Regions from separate parts of the Variovorax glacialis genome, predicted to be linked through region 2. Evidence: predicted binding sites of a transcription regulator. Region 2 holds the regulator's gene; the other holds the start of a gene.
The links. Region 2 encodes NrdR, which represses ribonucleotide reductase genes. Its sites were predicted from a motif close to CACNANATNTNGTG; they were not measured.
Positions count from the first base shown of each region.

Region 1: ACSFBL_RS24685 (ribonucleoside-diphosphate reductase subunit alpha) is a predicted target of NrdR. The motif match lies at 4,232-4,245, and genes of this name have one in related genera.

Region 1 is NZ_JBPJZT010000010.1:122,086-129,668, forward strand. It holds gene ACSFBL_RS24665 (PP0621 family protein) at 1-76, shown strand, start outside; gene ACSFBL_RS24670 (sensor histidine kinase) at 217-1,905, shown strand; gene ACSFBL_RS24675 (sigma-54-dependent transcriptional regulator) at 1,910-3,427, shown strand; gene ampD (1,6-anhydro-N-acetylmuramyl-L-alanine amidase AmpD) at 3,420-4,010, shown strand; gene ACSFBL_RS24685 (ribonucleoside-diphosphate reductase subunit alpha) at 4,360-7,275, shown strand; gene ACSFBL_RS24690 (ribonucleotide-diphosphate reductase subunit beta) at 7,427-7,583, shown strand, end outside.
Region 2 is NZ_JBPJZT010000005.1:303,688-311,270, reverse strand. It holds gene ACSFBL_RS16080 (pilus assembly protein) at 1-3,618, shown strand, start outside; gene ACSFBL_RS16075 (type IV pilin protein) at 3,615-4,031, shown strand; gene ACSFBL_RS16070 (GspH/FimT family pseudopilin) at 4,028-4,546, shown strand; gene nrdR (transcriptional regulator NrdR) at 4,568-5,011, opposite strand; gene glyA (serine hydroxymethyltransferase) at 5,075-6,319, opposite strand; ZMP/ZTP riboswitch at 6,361-6,487, opposite strand; gene ACSFBL_RS16055 (transglycosylase SLT domain-containing protein) at 6,526-7,371, opposite strand.

The DNA.
Region 1 (7,583 bases), on a different contig from region 2:
CCTTCCCGCGGCCGACGCCATCACCGGCCCGTCAGGGGTGTACTGCAGCACCGCGCACCGGCAGAAAGATCAATGAACCACCCCCAGGCTTGCCCACTTCGTGTGGCCGCCTCCCCCCTCGCCGGGGGCAACCCCGGCGGACCGGCGGAGCCGGTTCCGCGGGGTTTCTCGCATTCGTCGCGAGATCGACTGGTGGGAGACTGAGATGAAACGACCATGACGGCTTCACTCTGGTCGCGGGGCGATCCCGCCACGGACTGGAGTTCGCTGGAGCATTTCAGCGGCGACAGCACGGCCTTGCTCCGGCTGTGGCGCGGCTTCATGGCGGCGCGGTGCTTCGTCGCGGCGGTGCTGCTGCTTCTGCAGGCCGTCACCATGGCGCTGGGGCAGCCGATGCAGCCGGCGGCGATCGCGCTGTCCGGGGGCTACGTGGTCGCGACCTTGCTCGCAGCGCGCTTTGCGCCGTTCCAGCCGATCCGCGGCATCGGCGCCGCATGGATGGCGACCATCGGGGTCGACCTCGTCACCTTCACGGCGCTGCAGGTGTTGCAGGTCGGCAGCATCAACTACACGCCTCTGTACGCGCTGCCTGCGCTGATGGGCGCGGTGCTCGGCACGAGTGCCGTGGGCCTCGGCACGACGGCGGCGGCCACCCTGTTGCTGCTGGGGCATGCAGCCTGGTACTGGATGGAGCAGCCGACGGACACGTCGCCCCGTTTCGTCCAGGCGGCGCTGACCGGCACGGGCCTCTTCGTGGTGGCGCTGCTGGCCCACGAGCTGGCACGCCGGCTGACGCGCGAGGAAGCGATGGCGCAACGCAGCCGCAGCGCCGCGCAGATGCACCAGCTGGTCAACGACCTCGTGATCGAGACGCTGAGCGAAGGCGTGCTGGTGATCGACGCCGAAGGCCAGGTGCACGCCGCCAACCCGGCCGCCGATGCGATCCTTGGCCAAGGCCTTGGAGGGCTCTCGCTGCCATTCGCGCTGAGCGCGTATCCGGCGTGGATTCCGCTGGCGGCGCTCGCCCGGCAGACCTTTTCCAGACGCACGCCGCAGTCCAGGGAAATTCCCGTCGCGCAGGCCCAGGGTGCGCCGCGCGAAGTCCGCGTGCGCACGCGCCTCACGCAATCGAGGGACCGCCATACCGAGAGCCTCTGCGTGATGTTCCTGCAGGACCTTCGCGAACTCGAAGCCCGCATCCGCACCGAGAAGCTGGCCGCCATGGGGCGCATGTCGGCGGCCGTCGCGCACGAGATCCGCAACCCGCTCGCCGCCATCACGCAGGCCAGCGCGCTGCTCAGCGAAGACCTCGTCGACCCCGCGCACCGGCAGTTGACGACCATGGTCCAGCAGAACGCGCTGCGCCTCTCGCGCATCGTCGACGACGTGCTCGACGTTGCGCGCGCCCGGCAACAGCGCGTGCTGCCGCTGGGCGAACAGGTGGCGCTCGATCCCACGGTGCGATCGCTCGCGGAGGAATGGGTCCAGCATGCGCAACGCCAGGGGGTGCTGCTCGCGCTCGACGCGACGGGCCGCGACGTGCGCTTCGACGTCGAGCACCTGCGCCGCATCCTCGTGAACCTGCTCGACAACGCAGCCCGCTATGCCGGTGACCGCGACGGTTCCATCCAGGTAAGCACGCGCCTGAACGCGGCCGGCCGACCCTGCCTCCAGATCTGGAGCGACGGCGCGCCGCTGGAGCCTGCGGTGCAACGTCATCTGTTCGAGCCCTTCTTCTCGTCCGAAAGCCGCTCGAGCGGCCTGGGCCTTTTCCTGTGCCGCGAACTGTGCGAGCGCCATGGCGCCACGATCGGCTACGAGCGCCGCGCGCTGTCGCCATCGGGGCCGGAGGGCAACGAGTTTTTCGTGGCATTTGCCGCGGCCGAAAGCCGGCTGACACAATAGCGCCGTGAGCACCCTCAACCCGCCAACGGCGCGCCCCGCCCAGATCCTGGTCGTCGACGACGAGCCCGATCTGCGCACGCTCTATGAACTCACGCTGCTCCGCGAGGGCTATCGCGTCGAGGCCGCGGGCAGTGTGTCCGAGGCCTGGCAGCACCTGGAGGCCGGACGCTTCGATGCCGTGATCACCGACATGCGCCTGCCCGACGGGCTCGGCATGGAGATCCTCCAGCGCATCCAGCAGGACCAGCGCAGCGAGCGCTGCGTCGTGATGACGGCCTACGGCTCCGCGGAGAACGCGGTCGAGGCACTCAAGGCCGGCGCCTTCGATTACCTGACGAAGCCGGTCGACCTGAAGCAGTTTCGCGCGGTCGTGGCGTCGGCCGTCCAGGCGACGGTCCAGACGACCATGGCCAAGGCGGTCCGCGCGACGGACGATGCCGGCAAGGCCGCGCCCGTGATCGGAGTCACCGGCGTCGCCGCGCTCGAGCGGCTCGTGGGCGAATCCGAACCGATGCGCCTCGTGAAGGCGCGCATCGCCAAGGTGGCGCGCGGCATGGCGCCGGTGCTGGTCCGGGGCGAGTCCGGTACCGGCAAGGAACTGGTCGCGCGAGCCGTGCATGCGTGCAGTCAGCGCAGCGACGGCCCCTTCGTCGCGGTCAACTGCGGCGCCATTCCCGAGAACCTCCTCGAAGCCGAATTCTTCGGCGCGCGCAAGGGCTCCTACACCGGCTCGTCGCAGGATCGCGACGGCTACTTCCAGGCGGCGCGCGGCGGCACCTTGTTCCTCGACGAGATCGGCGACCTCCCGCTGGCGATGCAGTCAAAGCTGCTGCGCGCGATCCAGGAGCGCAGCGTGCGTCCCATCGGCTCGACGCAGGAGGACGCGGTCGATGTCCGCATCGTGAGCGCCACGCACAAGGACCTGCAAGCCGAAGTGCAGGCCAGCCGATTCCGGCAGGATCTCTTCTACCGCCTCAACGTGATCGAGATCGCCGTGCCGGCATTGCGCGAGCGTCGCGGCGACCTGCCTGCCCTGTGCAACGCACTGCTCGCCCGCATCGCACGCGACGCGGGCATGCCGGTGCCCAAGCTGTCGGCCGATGTGCTGCAGTTGCTGTCCGAGCATCCCCTGCGCGGCAACGTCCGCGAACTGGAAAACCTCCTGCATCGCGCCGTGGCCTTGAGCGACGGCGACATGCTGCATCTCGACTTCGTCGACAGCGCCGTCATGGCCACGGAAGCATCCGCGCCGGAACCCGTTCTTGCGCGCGAGCCCGAGCCCGAATCCGTGCCCGCATTCGCCCCGCGCCAGACAGCGGCCATGCCGAACGACCTGCAAGGCTATCTCGATCAGCAGGAACGACAGATCCTGGTGCGCGCCCTTCAGGAGAGCGGCTTCAACCGAACGGCGGCCGCAGCGCGACTCGGCCTGAGCCTGCGGCAGATCCGCTACCGGATCGCCCGCCTCGGCATCGCCACGCCGAACGGCGACGACGGCAATGGATTCGGCGCCGATGAGTGAGGCCGCTACGGGCCTCTGGCAGTCCGGCTGGTACCGCTTCGCCCGACACCTGCACTCTCCCAATTTCGGAGCCCGCCCGACCGGCGCGCAGATCGATCTCATCGTGCTGCATTCGATCAGCCTGCCGCCCGGACGCTACGGCGGCGACGAGGTGCAGCAGCTCTTCACCAACGGCCTCGACTGGGACGCGCATCCCTATTTCGGCACCATCCGCGGGCTGGAAGTCTCGGCCCACTTCTATATAAGGCGCAACGGCGAGCTCTGGCAGTTCGTCAGTTGCGACGACCGTGCCTGGCACGCCGGCGCATCGTCGTGGCGCGGTCGCGCGAACTGCAACGACGACTCGATCGGCATCGAGCTCGAAGGGCTCGAAGGCGAGTCCTTCGAAAGCGCCCAGTACGAAGCGCTGGCGAGCCTGTGCCCCGCCATCGCGCAGGAGTACGCCATCGCGTTCATCGCCGGCCACGAACACATCGCGCCGGGCCGCAAGGAAGACCCGGGCGCGGGCTTCGACTGGGGCCTGCTGCAGGAAGAACTGGGCTGGGACCGTGCGATGTTTCCCTCCACTGTCGTAACGCGCTGAAATTTTTCAATCGCGAAGCGTCCGGCGATGCGCCGCCGACACATCGGTGCCGACGTGGCCCGCCACGCCGGAAGGGCAGCAACCATGCGCTTTTCAAGCCCAAATCCTGCGGAAACGCCCATGGATCGCGGGCTGGACTAAGGTAGGCCACTGATGGTGCGGCACGAACGCGCCCTGGCCATTCAAGAAGCACTTTGGCAGTTGTTGTAGATTGTCGAAAACACTATATCTAGTGGGTTGTGGACCCTCCAGACCCTAGATATAGTGTGCCCTGGCCCGGCATTTACCGTCAGTAACAAATGCCAACACGGCACTGCCGCCCCAACAAGAATCGCCAAACGAGGATCGAATGCAAACAGCCCTGAACACCCCTTCCACCCCTCGCGCCGTACCCTCGACGCCGCAAAACCGCGACGTCGCCGGCTCGCCCGCCGGCAACGCGCTCGCCCACTACCAGATCATTCGCCGCAACGGCGCCGTCGTTCCCTTCGAGCCGAACAAGATCGCGATCGCGCTGATGAAGGCCTTCCTCGCGGTGCACGGCACCCAGGGCGCGGCTTCCGCCAGCGTGCGCGAGACGGTCGACACCCTGACCCAGGCCGTGGTGCGCGCCATGGTCCGCTCGCGTCCGGGCGGCGGCACCTTCCACATCGAGGATGTGCAGGACCAGGTCGAGCTCGGCCTGATGCGCGGCGGCCACCACGAGATCGCCCGCGCCTACGTGCTGTACCGCGAGCGCCGTTCGCAAGAGCGCACGAAGCAGGGTGACACCGAGTCGCAGGTCGCCGTCTCCACGCTGCACGTGCTGGACCGCGGCGAGCGCGTGGCGCTCGACCTGAACGAACTCAAGGACCTGATCGAATCCGCCTGCACCGACCTCGGCGACAGCATCACCTCCGCCCCGATCGTGGCCGAGACGATGCGCAACCTGTACGACGGCGTTCCGCTCGACGAGGTCTACAAGGCCTCCATCCTCGCCGCGCGCACGCTGATCGAGAAGGACCCCGACTACACCTTCGCCACTGCCCGCCTGCTGCTGCACACGATCTTCAAGGAAGTCATCGGCCGCGAGGTCCCCCCGGCCGACCGCGCCCAGGCCTATGCCGACTACTTCCCGCAGTTCATCAAGAAGGGCGTCGACAACGAGCTCCTCGATGAGAAGCTGCTGCAGTTCGACCTGCCCCGCCTTGGCGCCGCGCTCAAGCCCGAACGCGACATGCAGTTCGACTACCTCGGCCTGCAGACGCTGTACGACCGCTACTTCCTGCACGTGCGCAAGACGCGCATCGAGCTGCCGCAAGCCTTCTTCATGCGCGTCTCGATGGGCCTCGCGCTGAACGAGATCGACCGCGAAGCCCGGGCGATCGAGTTCTACGAAGTGCTGTCCTCCTTCGACTTCATGTCGAGCACGCCGACGCTGTTCAACAGCGGTACGCTGCGCTCGCAGCTGTCGAGCTGCTACCTGACGACCGTGCCCGACGACCTGGACGGCATCTACGAATCGATCAAGGAAAACGCGCTGCTCTCCAAGTTCGCGGGCGGCCTGGGCAACGACTGGACGCGCGTACGCGCCCTCGGCAGCCACATCAAGGGCACCAACGGCGAATCGCAAGGCGTCGTGCCCTTCCTCAAGGTGGTGAACGACACCGCCGTCGCGGTCAACCAGGGCGGCAAGCGCAAGGGCGCCGTCTGCACCTACCTGGAAAGCTGGCACCTCGACATCGAGGAATTCCTCGAGCTGCGCAAGAACACCGGCGACGATCGCCGCCGCACGCACGACATGAACACGGCGAACTGGATTCCCGACCTGTTCATGCGTCGCGTGATGGAAAAGGGCACCTGGACGCTGTTCTCGCCTTCGAACGTGCCCGATCTGCACGACAAGTTCGGCGCCGATTTCGAAACCGCCTACGTCGCCTACGAAGAGAAGGCCGCGCGCGGCGACATCAAGCCGAGCCGCACGGTCCAGGCCACCGACCTCTGGCGCAAGATGCTCACGATGCTGTTCGAGACCGGGCATCCGTGGATCACCTTCAAGGACGCCTGCAACGTGCGCTCGCCGCAGCAGCACGCCGGCGTGGTTCACTCGTCGAACCTCTGCACCGAGATCACGCTCAACACCAGCGACACCGAGACCGCCGTCTGCAATCTCGGCTCGGTCAACCTGCTGCAGCATCTGAAGGACGGCAAGGTCGACCAGGAAAAGCTCAAGCGCACCATCTCGACCGCGATGCGCATGCTCGACAACGTGATCGACATCAACTACTACGCGGTCAAGAAGGCGCGCGATTCGAACCTGCGTCACCGCCCGGTCGGCCTCGGCCTGATGGGCTTCCAGGATGCGCTGTACGAACTGCGCATTCCCTACGCCTCGCAGGAAGCCGTGCAGTTCGCCGACGAATCGATGGAAGCGATCTGCTACCACGCCTACTGGGCCTCGACCGACCTGGCACGCGAACGCGGCAAGTACTCCAGCTACAAGGGCTCGCTGTGGGACAAGGGCGTGCTGCCGTCCGACACGCTCGACCTGCTGGAGAAGGCACGCGGCGGCTACGTCGAAGTGGACCGCTCGTCGACCCTCGACTGGGACGCGCTGCGCCAGAAGATCAAGGCCGACGGCATGCGCAATTCGAACTGCGTCGCCATCGCACCGACCGCGACCATCTCGAACATCATCGGCGTGGATGCCTCGATCGAGCCCTGCTTCGGCAACCTCTCGGTCAAGTCGAACCTCTCCGGCGAGTTCACCGTGATCAACCACTACCTGGTGCGCGACCTCAAGCGCCTGGGGCTGTGGGACGACGTGATGGTGATGGACCTGAAGCACTTCGACGGTTCGCTGCGCCCCATCGACCGCGTGCCGCAGGACGTCAAGGCGCTCTACGCCACCGCGTTCGAGGTCGAGACGACGTGGCTCGTCGAGGCCGCCGCGCGTCGCCAGAAGTGGATCGACCAGGCGCAGTCGCTCAACATCTACATGGCCGGCGCATCAGGCAAGAAGCTCGACGACACGTACAAGCTCGCATGGCTGCGCGGCCTGAAGACCACGTACTACCTGCGCACGCAGAGCGCGACGCATGCAGAGAAGTCCACTGTTCAATCGGGTCGGCTCAACGCCGTGTCGTCGGGCAGCGGCGATGCATCGCAAGGCATGAGCGCACTCGAAGCCGCGGCACTCGCAGCGCAGGCACAGTTGAATGCGATGCCTGCAACCGACATCGCGTTCTGCGGCGTCGACGATCCGACGTGCGAAGCATGCCAATGATGTCGGCATGAAAGTGGAGGTCGTTCGCGGCATTGCCTGACAGATTGCGATGCATGCGAACAACATAACGACAACATAATTGGAGCGCGATGTGATGGAGCACTTTGCAACTCACATCGTTGCTCACATAATTTGAGCATTGGATTTTTCTATGTTGACCTGGGACGAAGAAGTCAAGCCCTCCTTGCCAAAGGATCTGCAACAAGGATTGCGGCACACATCGAACAGCGGCGCGCAAGTCGGCCGCTCGTCGGAGTTTCCGACTTCGCAAATTGCTCCCCAAGTTTCTTCCGCACCTGCTTCCGTGA
Region 2 (7,583 bases):
TGGGCCGCGTCGTCCGCGATCGACATGCTGCGCTATGCCATGACGGGGGGCGATCGCATCGTCGACACGGCGGGGACTACGGTTCTTCAACGCGCAGTGCTCCAGACGGACTTCTACAACGCGACCTTTCCCGCGCGCGCCCTGAGTGGCAACCTGGGCAAGCTGACACCTCTGGTCGCGAGCGGCGTCGTGACTGACAACGGCACAGTCGCGATTGCGAACTGTCGCGATCGTTTCTTCGTCGGACCGTATAGGGATGGATCGTGTGACCAGCCCGGCGCCAATCAGAAATTCGGGCCGGAAAAGACGGCGGCTCCCTACTACGCCCGTGTGGAGGTCTGCTCTGCAAGCGAAAGCCCCCTTCGTCCCGATCTCTGCTTCAAGTACCCGAACGGAAAGTACAAGCCCGTCGGCACCATTCAGACCTATTCCGACAAGATGCGATTCGCCGCATTCGGCTACCTGATGGACCACACCAACCGGCGCTATGGCGGCGTGCTTCGTGCGCCGATGAAATTCGCGGGCCCGACGGCCCAGAACGCCAAATTCGAGAAGATCGCAAACGAGGCTGCGGAGTGGGACGCGCACACCGGCGTGTTCGCGGCCAACCCGCTTTCCAGCGCGGAGAACAGAAGCGGCGTGGTCAACTACCTGAATCAGTTCGGGCGTACCGGGTCCACGCAGGGTTCGTACAAGACAGTGGACCCGGTCGGAGAGCTGTACTACGAGTCCCTTCGGTATCTGCAAGGCCAGCCGCCGACGGAGCAGGCTTCCACAGGCGTGACGGACGCGATGAAGGACGGGTTTCCCGTCTACAACAAGACGGCCCGATGGGGTGTGGGTGTTCGAAGCGCGTGGGACCCGGTCGTTGCGAGTTGCCAGCGAAATCACGTGGTCGTGATCGGCGACCTCAACACCCACCATGACCGCTCCCTCCCGGGACTGATGACAGATGGCCTCGATGGTTGGGGTGGGGTGCGTCCTGTCGGCGCGTTGGAGCCCGACACCGCCCTCTGGTCGAAGGTGGTCGGCGCCTTCGAGAACAACGAGTCGGTCGCATACGACGATCCCGCGGGAGGAACGGACGGCTCCGGCAAGAAGAAGACCTTGACGACGCGCGGCAACGCCGGCGGGCCACGAGCCTATGCGTACGGCAATGGAAACGGGGCGCTGATCACGTCGTCCAACATTCCGACCCTGAACACGGGATATGACCAAGGCGGATTCGGATGGGCGGGCCTGGCCTACTGGGCCAACACGCAAGGCATTCGCAGCGACTACCCCGACGTGCGCGTCAAGACCTACACCATCGACGTCGACGAAGGCGGCGACGGCACGATCCGCCAGCGAAAGCGGGGAAGCGCCTTCTATCTGGCGGCCAAGTACGGCGGCTTCGATGACCGGAACAACGACGGCAATCCCTTCGTCACAGCGATCGGCAACGGGGCAGCGGAGTCGATCTCGAACTCGGAATGGCAGTCGGGGCTGGACGACGACGGCATGCCGAAGCCGGCGAACTACTTCCTCGCGAGCAAACCCGAAGAGATGATCGCGGCGATCCGGCGGATCTTCGCGAATGCCGGCGCCGCCAGCGGCAGCATGGCGGGAGGCGCCGTGTCGAGCACACGGGTCACGACGAATGGGGCGAGCATCTTCGTCCCGCAATTCGACAGCACGCGCTGGTCCGGCTCCATGCTGGCCTACGGGCTGAGCTACGACGCGAACGCTGGCGTCCTGAACAAGGACGCAACGCCGACCTGGGACGCTGGCGAGCTCCTGACATCGGGAGACCCCGGCAAGACACCTGCGATTCCGGTACCCGATCCAGCGAAGCGAAAGGTGTTCACGATGCTCGGGACCGGTGTCGGCAAGACATTCACCTGGGAAGCGTTGAAGGGGGATGCACTGGCCCAATACCTGGACAGCGAGCCGTACTCGCAATCGGGTGCAAAAGATGGTTTCGGCGAGTACCGCGTTGCCTACCTGCGTGGTGCCCGCTCGAAGGAGACCTCGGCGAGCGGCGGGACCTTCAGGACGCGCGATTCCGTCATGGGAGACGTCGTCAATTCGGCCCCGTTGCTCGTAGGTCCGCCCAGTCCCGCGGTGCAAGGAAGCGGCTACCAGAGTTTCGTTGCGGCGCGCAAGGGACGCATGCCTGCGGTTTACGTCGGCGCAAACGACGGAATGCTCCACGCATTCGCCGCCGCCAGTGGTGCCGAGCTGTTCGCCTATGTGCCACGCGCGCTCTATCCCAAGTTGGGGGCGTACACCTCGCCGGCCTACCTGCATCAACCCTACGTGGACGGCAGCCCTGCCGCAGGTGAGGTTCAACTGGCGGACGGCACCTGGAAGACTGCCTTGGTGTCGGGAATGGGGGGCGGCGCGCGCGGGGTTTTTGCGCTGGACGTGACCGATCCGGCCCAGTTCTCGGAACGCCATGTGATGTGGGAGTTCACGGGCGCCGACGATGCGGACATGGGCTTTGTCACGCAAGCGCCGACCATCGGGAAGTTCCGTACGGTGGCGGCGAAGAGCGGCCAGCCAGCGGTCTATCGCTGGTTCGCCGTCGTGCCTTCGGGCTTCAACAACGGCAATGCCGGTAAGGCGGCCGCCCTGTTCCTGCTCTCGCTGGACAAGGCACCCCGCGAAGCCTGGAAGCGCAATTTGAACTACTTCAAGATCGTGTTGCCGAACCCCGCGGATGCGACCACCGTCAACGCGCTCGGCCCCGTCGGAGACTATGTCGCCAGCGACGACGCGACCCGATGGCTCTATGCCGGGGACACGCAAGGCAACCTGTGGAAGTTCGATTTCCATTCCAATGACGCGCCATGGAGCGAGGCCACCGCCTTGGGGCTGGGTGGCTCCCCGCTCATGGTGGCCCAGGATGCGGTCGGCAATCGCCAGCCCATCACTGTCGCGCCGGAGGTCGGCGTGGGGCCCAACGGGGGCGCCATTGTCCTGTTCGGCACCGGCAAGTTCGTCGAGGTGGAGGACCTGAGCAGTCGTCGCACGCAATCGCTCTACGCCGTATACGACAACGGCAAGGCCGGCATTCCTGCGCACGAGACGCGCACCCAGTTGGAGGGGCGGAAGACGGAGCCTGAAAGCAAGGGCCGCTTCAGCATCTCGGGCAAAGCCTTTGTCTATGGCAACTACGACAGAAAGACGTCGCTCCGACGCGGCTGGTACTTCGATCTGCCGGAATCGGGCAGCAACGGCGAGCGTCTCGTCAGCCGGATGACGCTGAGCGATGGCTACCTGACATTCAACACCTTGATTCCCAATCCCAATGCGTGCGGCACAGGGGGGGGCGGCCACAGCTGCGCAGTGAACGCGATGACCGGCATGTCGGCCGGCGGCACCTGCGTGCCGTCGACGGTCGGACTGCTCAGCTCGCCGCTGGTGATTCAGGGCGGTGACAGTGTCTTCACCTCGACGGATTCGTTCGGCCGCCGCATCGAGACCCGGAAGGTCTCGGTCATCAACATCGGAACTGGAACGGGCACCGGCCCGGGTGTCTCGACCTCGGAGCCCATCGAGGGGGGCGAGGTGTCGCAGATCGCAGGTCGTCTCAACTGGCGCCAGATCATCAACTACAAGGACGCCAAGCCATGAAGCGCCCTTCGTCACACGGCTTCACGTTGATCGAGCTCATGATCGTGGTGGCCGTGGTCGCGGTACTGGGCGCGATTGCCTTTCCGTCCTACATGGACTCGGTCCGGAAAGGCTGGCGCACGGAAGCGCGCACGGCGCTCATGCAGGAGATGCAGCAGCAGGAGCGCTTCTATACGCAGCGCGGAAAGTACAGGACGGCCCCGTTCAAGGAATCGTCCGGGGACAGCGACGCTGGCAGCAAATACGACATCGCCGTCGACGCATGCGAAGGACAGAAGGACGCAGGGCAATGCGTGCGACTGACCGCCAGACTCCGGTCCGGCTTCACGGACACCGACGTCGGCAACATCTGGCTTGAAAGCACGGGCACCAAGGGGTGCGATGGGCGGGACAGCAACAGGTGCTGGCAATGAAGCGGGCGCGCGGCTTCACGCTGATCGAACTCATGATCGTCGTCGCGCTGGTCGCGATCCTGGGGACCGTGGCCGCACCGGGGTTTCGCGACCTGCTCGTCAATCAGCGGCTGGTGGCGAGCCAGAGCGAGTTCGTCGCCGCCTTGGGGCTGGCGCGCACCGAGGCCATGAAGCGATCGCAGACGGTGTCCCTGACGCCCCTGAACCAGGATTGGTCGAACGGCTGGCAGGTGGCGGCGACCGTCGACGGCAAGGCGGAGGTGGTCCGCACCTTCGACGCGCTTCGAACGGGTGTTGCAGTCGATACCACCACCGGAAGCGGCTTCAACAAGGTCGTTTCATTTGACGCCAATGGATTCGCCAAAGGAAAGGCCGGAGGCTTCGGAGGAGGGTGCCTGACTTTCAAGGCGGACACCGGACGACGCAGCTCCATTGTGGTGTCGGTCACCGGACGTCCCAAGGTCTGCGACCCCGACAAGAAGGGCGACTGCGGCTCGGGCGCCTGCGGCAGCTGAGGTTGAACGCAGTGGGTGCGTTCAGATGTCCCTCAGGAGCTGCCTGAACTCATCCACGTCCTCGAAGCTCCGATACACCGATGCAAAGCGCACATAGGCCACCTTGTCGAGCTTCTTGAGTTCCCGCATCACGAGTTCGCCGACCTTCGTCGAATCGATCTCGCGCAGGCCGCTGGACAGCAGCTTCTGCTCGATACGCAAGAGGGCGTTGTCGATCTGCTCGATGCTGACGGGGCGCTTGCGCAGCGCCAGCATCATCGATGCGCGCACCTTGCCTGCGTCGAAGTCGGCCCGGCTGCCGTCCTTCTTGACCACGACCGGAAAGTTCACGTCCGGCCGTTCGTAGGTGGTGAAGCGCTTGTCGCAAGTGCTGCATTGACGCCGGCGCCGGACGAAGTCGCCGTCTTCCGAAATGCGGGTCTCGACGACCTGCGTCTCGAGGTGACCGCAGAAAGGGCACTTCATGCGGCCACCGCGCTCGGTGAAGAGCCCTGAAAAAGCGTATCGAGCGCGAAGGCCGGCATGGTCTTAGCGGTAGACCGGGAAGCGGCTGGTCAGCGCGTGCACCTTGGCGCGGACCGCGTCGATGTTGGCTGCGTCCCGCGGGTTCTCGAGCACGTCCGCGATGAGGTTGGCCGTGGCGCGGGCCTCTTCGTCCTTGAAGCCGCGCGTGGTCATGGCGGGCGTGCCGATGCGCACGCCGCTGGTGACCATGGGCTTCTCGGGGTCGTTCGGGATCGCGTTCTTGTTGATGGTCATGTGGGCGCTGCCCAGCACGGCCTCGGCTTCCTTGCCGGTGATGCCCTTGGCGCGCAGGTCGACCAGCATCACGTGGCTTTCGGTGCGGCCGCTCACGATGCGCAGGCCGCGCTGAGTCAGCGTCTCCGCAACGATCTGGGCGTTCTTGACCACCTGTTGCTGGTAGAGCTTGAATTCCGGCGAGAGCGCCTCCTTGAAGGCGACCGCCTTGGCGGCGATGACATGCATCAGCGGACCGCCCTGGAGCCCCGGGAAGATCGCGCTGTTGATCGCCTTCTCATGCTGTGACTTCATCAGGATGATGCCCCCGCGAGGGCCGCGCAGGCTCTTGTGCGTGGTGGAGGTGACCACGTCGGCATGCGGCACCGGGTTGGGATACACGCCCGCGGCCACGAGACCGGCGTAGTGGGCGATGTCGACCATGAAGATCGCCCCGACGTCCTTCGCGACCTTGGCGAAGCGTTCGAAGTCGATGCGCAGGGAATAGGCCGAGGCGCCCGCGATGATCAGCTTGGGCATCGATTCGTGCGCCTTGCGTTCCATGGCGTCGTAGTCGATCTCTTCCTTGTCGTTCAGGCCGTAGCTCACCACGTTGAACCACTTGCCGCTCATGTTGAGCGGCATGCCGTGGGTCAGGTGGCCGCCTTCGGCGAGGCTCATGCCCATGATGGTGTCGCCGGGCTTCAGGAAGGCCAGCATCACGGCCTCGTTGGCGGAAGCGCCGCAATGGGCCTGCACGTTGGCCGCATCGGCGCCGAAGAGTTGCTTGACGCGGTCGATGGCCAGTTGTTCCGCCACGTCGACATGCTCGCAACCGCCGTAGTAGCGCTTGCCGGGATAGCCTTCGGCGTACTTGTTGGTGAGCTGCGAGCCTTGCGCGGCCATGACGGCCGGCGAAGCGTAGTTTTCGCTCGCGATGAGCTCGATGTGGTGTTCCTGGCGGGCGTTCTCGGCCTGGATGGCGGCGAAGATTTCAGGATCGGTCTGTTCGACCAGGATGTTGCGGTGGTACATGGCAGTCCTTCAAGACGATGGTCCTTGTTCTTCAACCAAACAAGGGCTGCCCAGGCGAACGGCGGAACACCTGCTCAAGACCGCAGGCGGCACGCTTCCCAGTGGTAGTCCACGTCAGCGCAATGCACCTGAAAAGGGTTGCGCCTATCGCCAGTCGCGTGCTGGCTGAGTGTAGCCGACGGCGCTTGCCATTGTCGGCAACAAGCCTAGGAAGCCGAGAGCTGCGCCACCTGTTGCGGGTCGGCTTCGGGCTGCTGCTTGGCCGGGCCCGCGACCGGCAGGGGATTCGATCGCACGGCGGGCGCGTTGACGGAGGGCGCACGGCCGCCGATCACCTGGCGCAGGCGCTCGTGCTCGGCAAGCACCTTGGAGGCATAGCCGCCGTCGTCGCTCAGGTTGGCCGCGCCGACGTAGTAGCGCAGGCCGCCCTCGAGGGATCCAGCCTTGGCGATGCATTCCTGCAGCACCTTGACGCCGACGCGCATGTTGGTCACCGGGTCGAAGGCGGTGAGGGTTCCGCCTGCGGGTTCGTACTTTTCGCCATGAACCCGGGTCATGACTTGCATCAGGCCCTGCGCGCCGACCTGGCTCTGGGCGAAGGGGTTGAAACTGGACTCGACCGCCATGATCGCGAGGATCAGCGTCGGATCGAGCTTGGTGCGCTTGCCAAGGTCGAAGGCTTCGGCAACCAGGACGCTCAGCGGTTCGACCGCGACGCGATATTTCTTGCTGAGCCAATACGCGACCGCGGCCTGCGGCTTTGGCAGTTCGTGCGGGCTGGCGGCCGTGGTGCGATCGATCGCCGTGGGCTCAAGGTCGGTGACGGCGACCGTCACTTCCGGCGGCGGCGGCTTGCGGGATTGCAGCCAGCCCATGAGCTGTTCCTCGCCCGATTGGCGGAGGTCCGGCCGGGCGAGCAACGCCAGCGCGGCGAACACGATCGCCAGTCCGACCAACGCAAACCCGTTGTGGGTGATTTCAAAAAAGCCGTCGACCACGTCGGACACGAAGGTCCGTAGCCCTCGGGCTGTGGCATCGAACGCCTGTTTCATCGCTCTTCCTTTCTATGCGGAGCCTGTGCGCATCGCCACGGGGGGCGACGCTGAAAGGCAGGCGCTTGGATTGGTACGAATCAGGCCCGCGCAAGAAGGGGAGAGGGCGCGGCCGCCTGATCAAGCCGGTGGAATTCGGCAGCGGATCTGAGAGTCCGGCCACGTCTTGTGGCCCGGAGAAGCTGGCATTCTAGGAGTGGCTAAATACACGG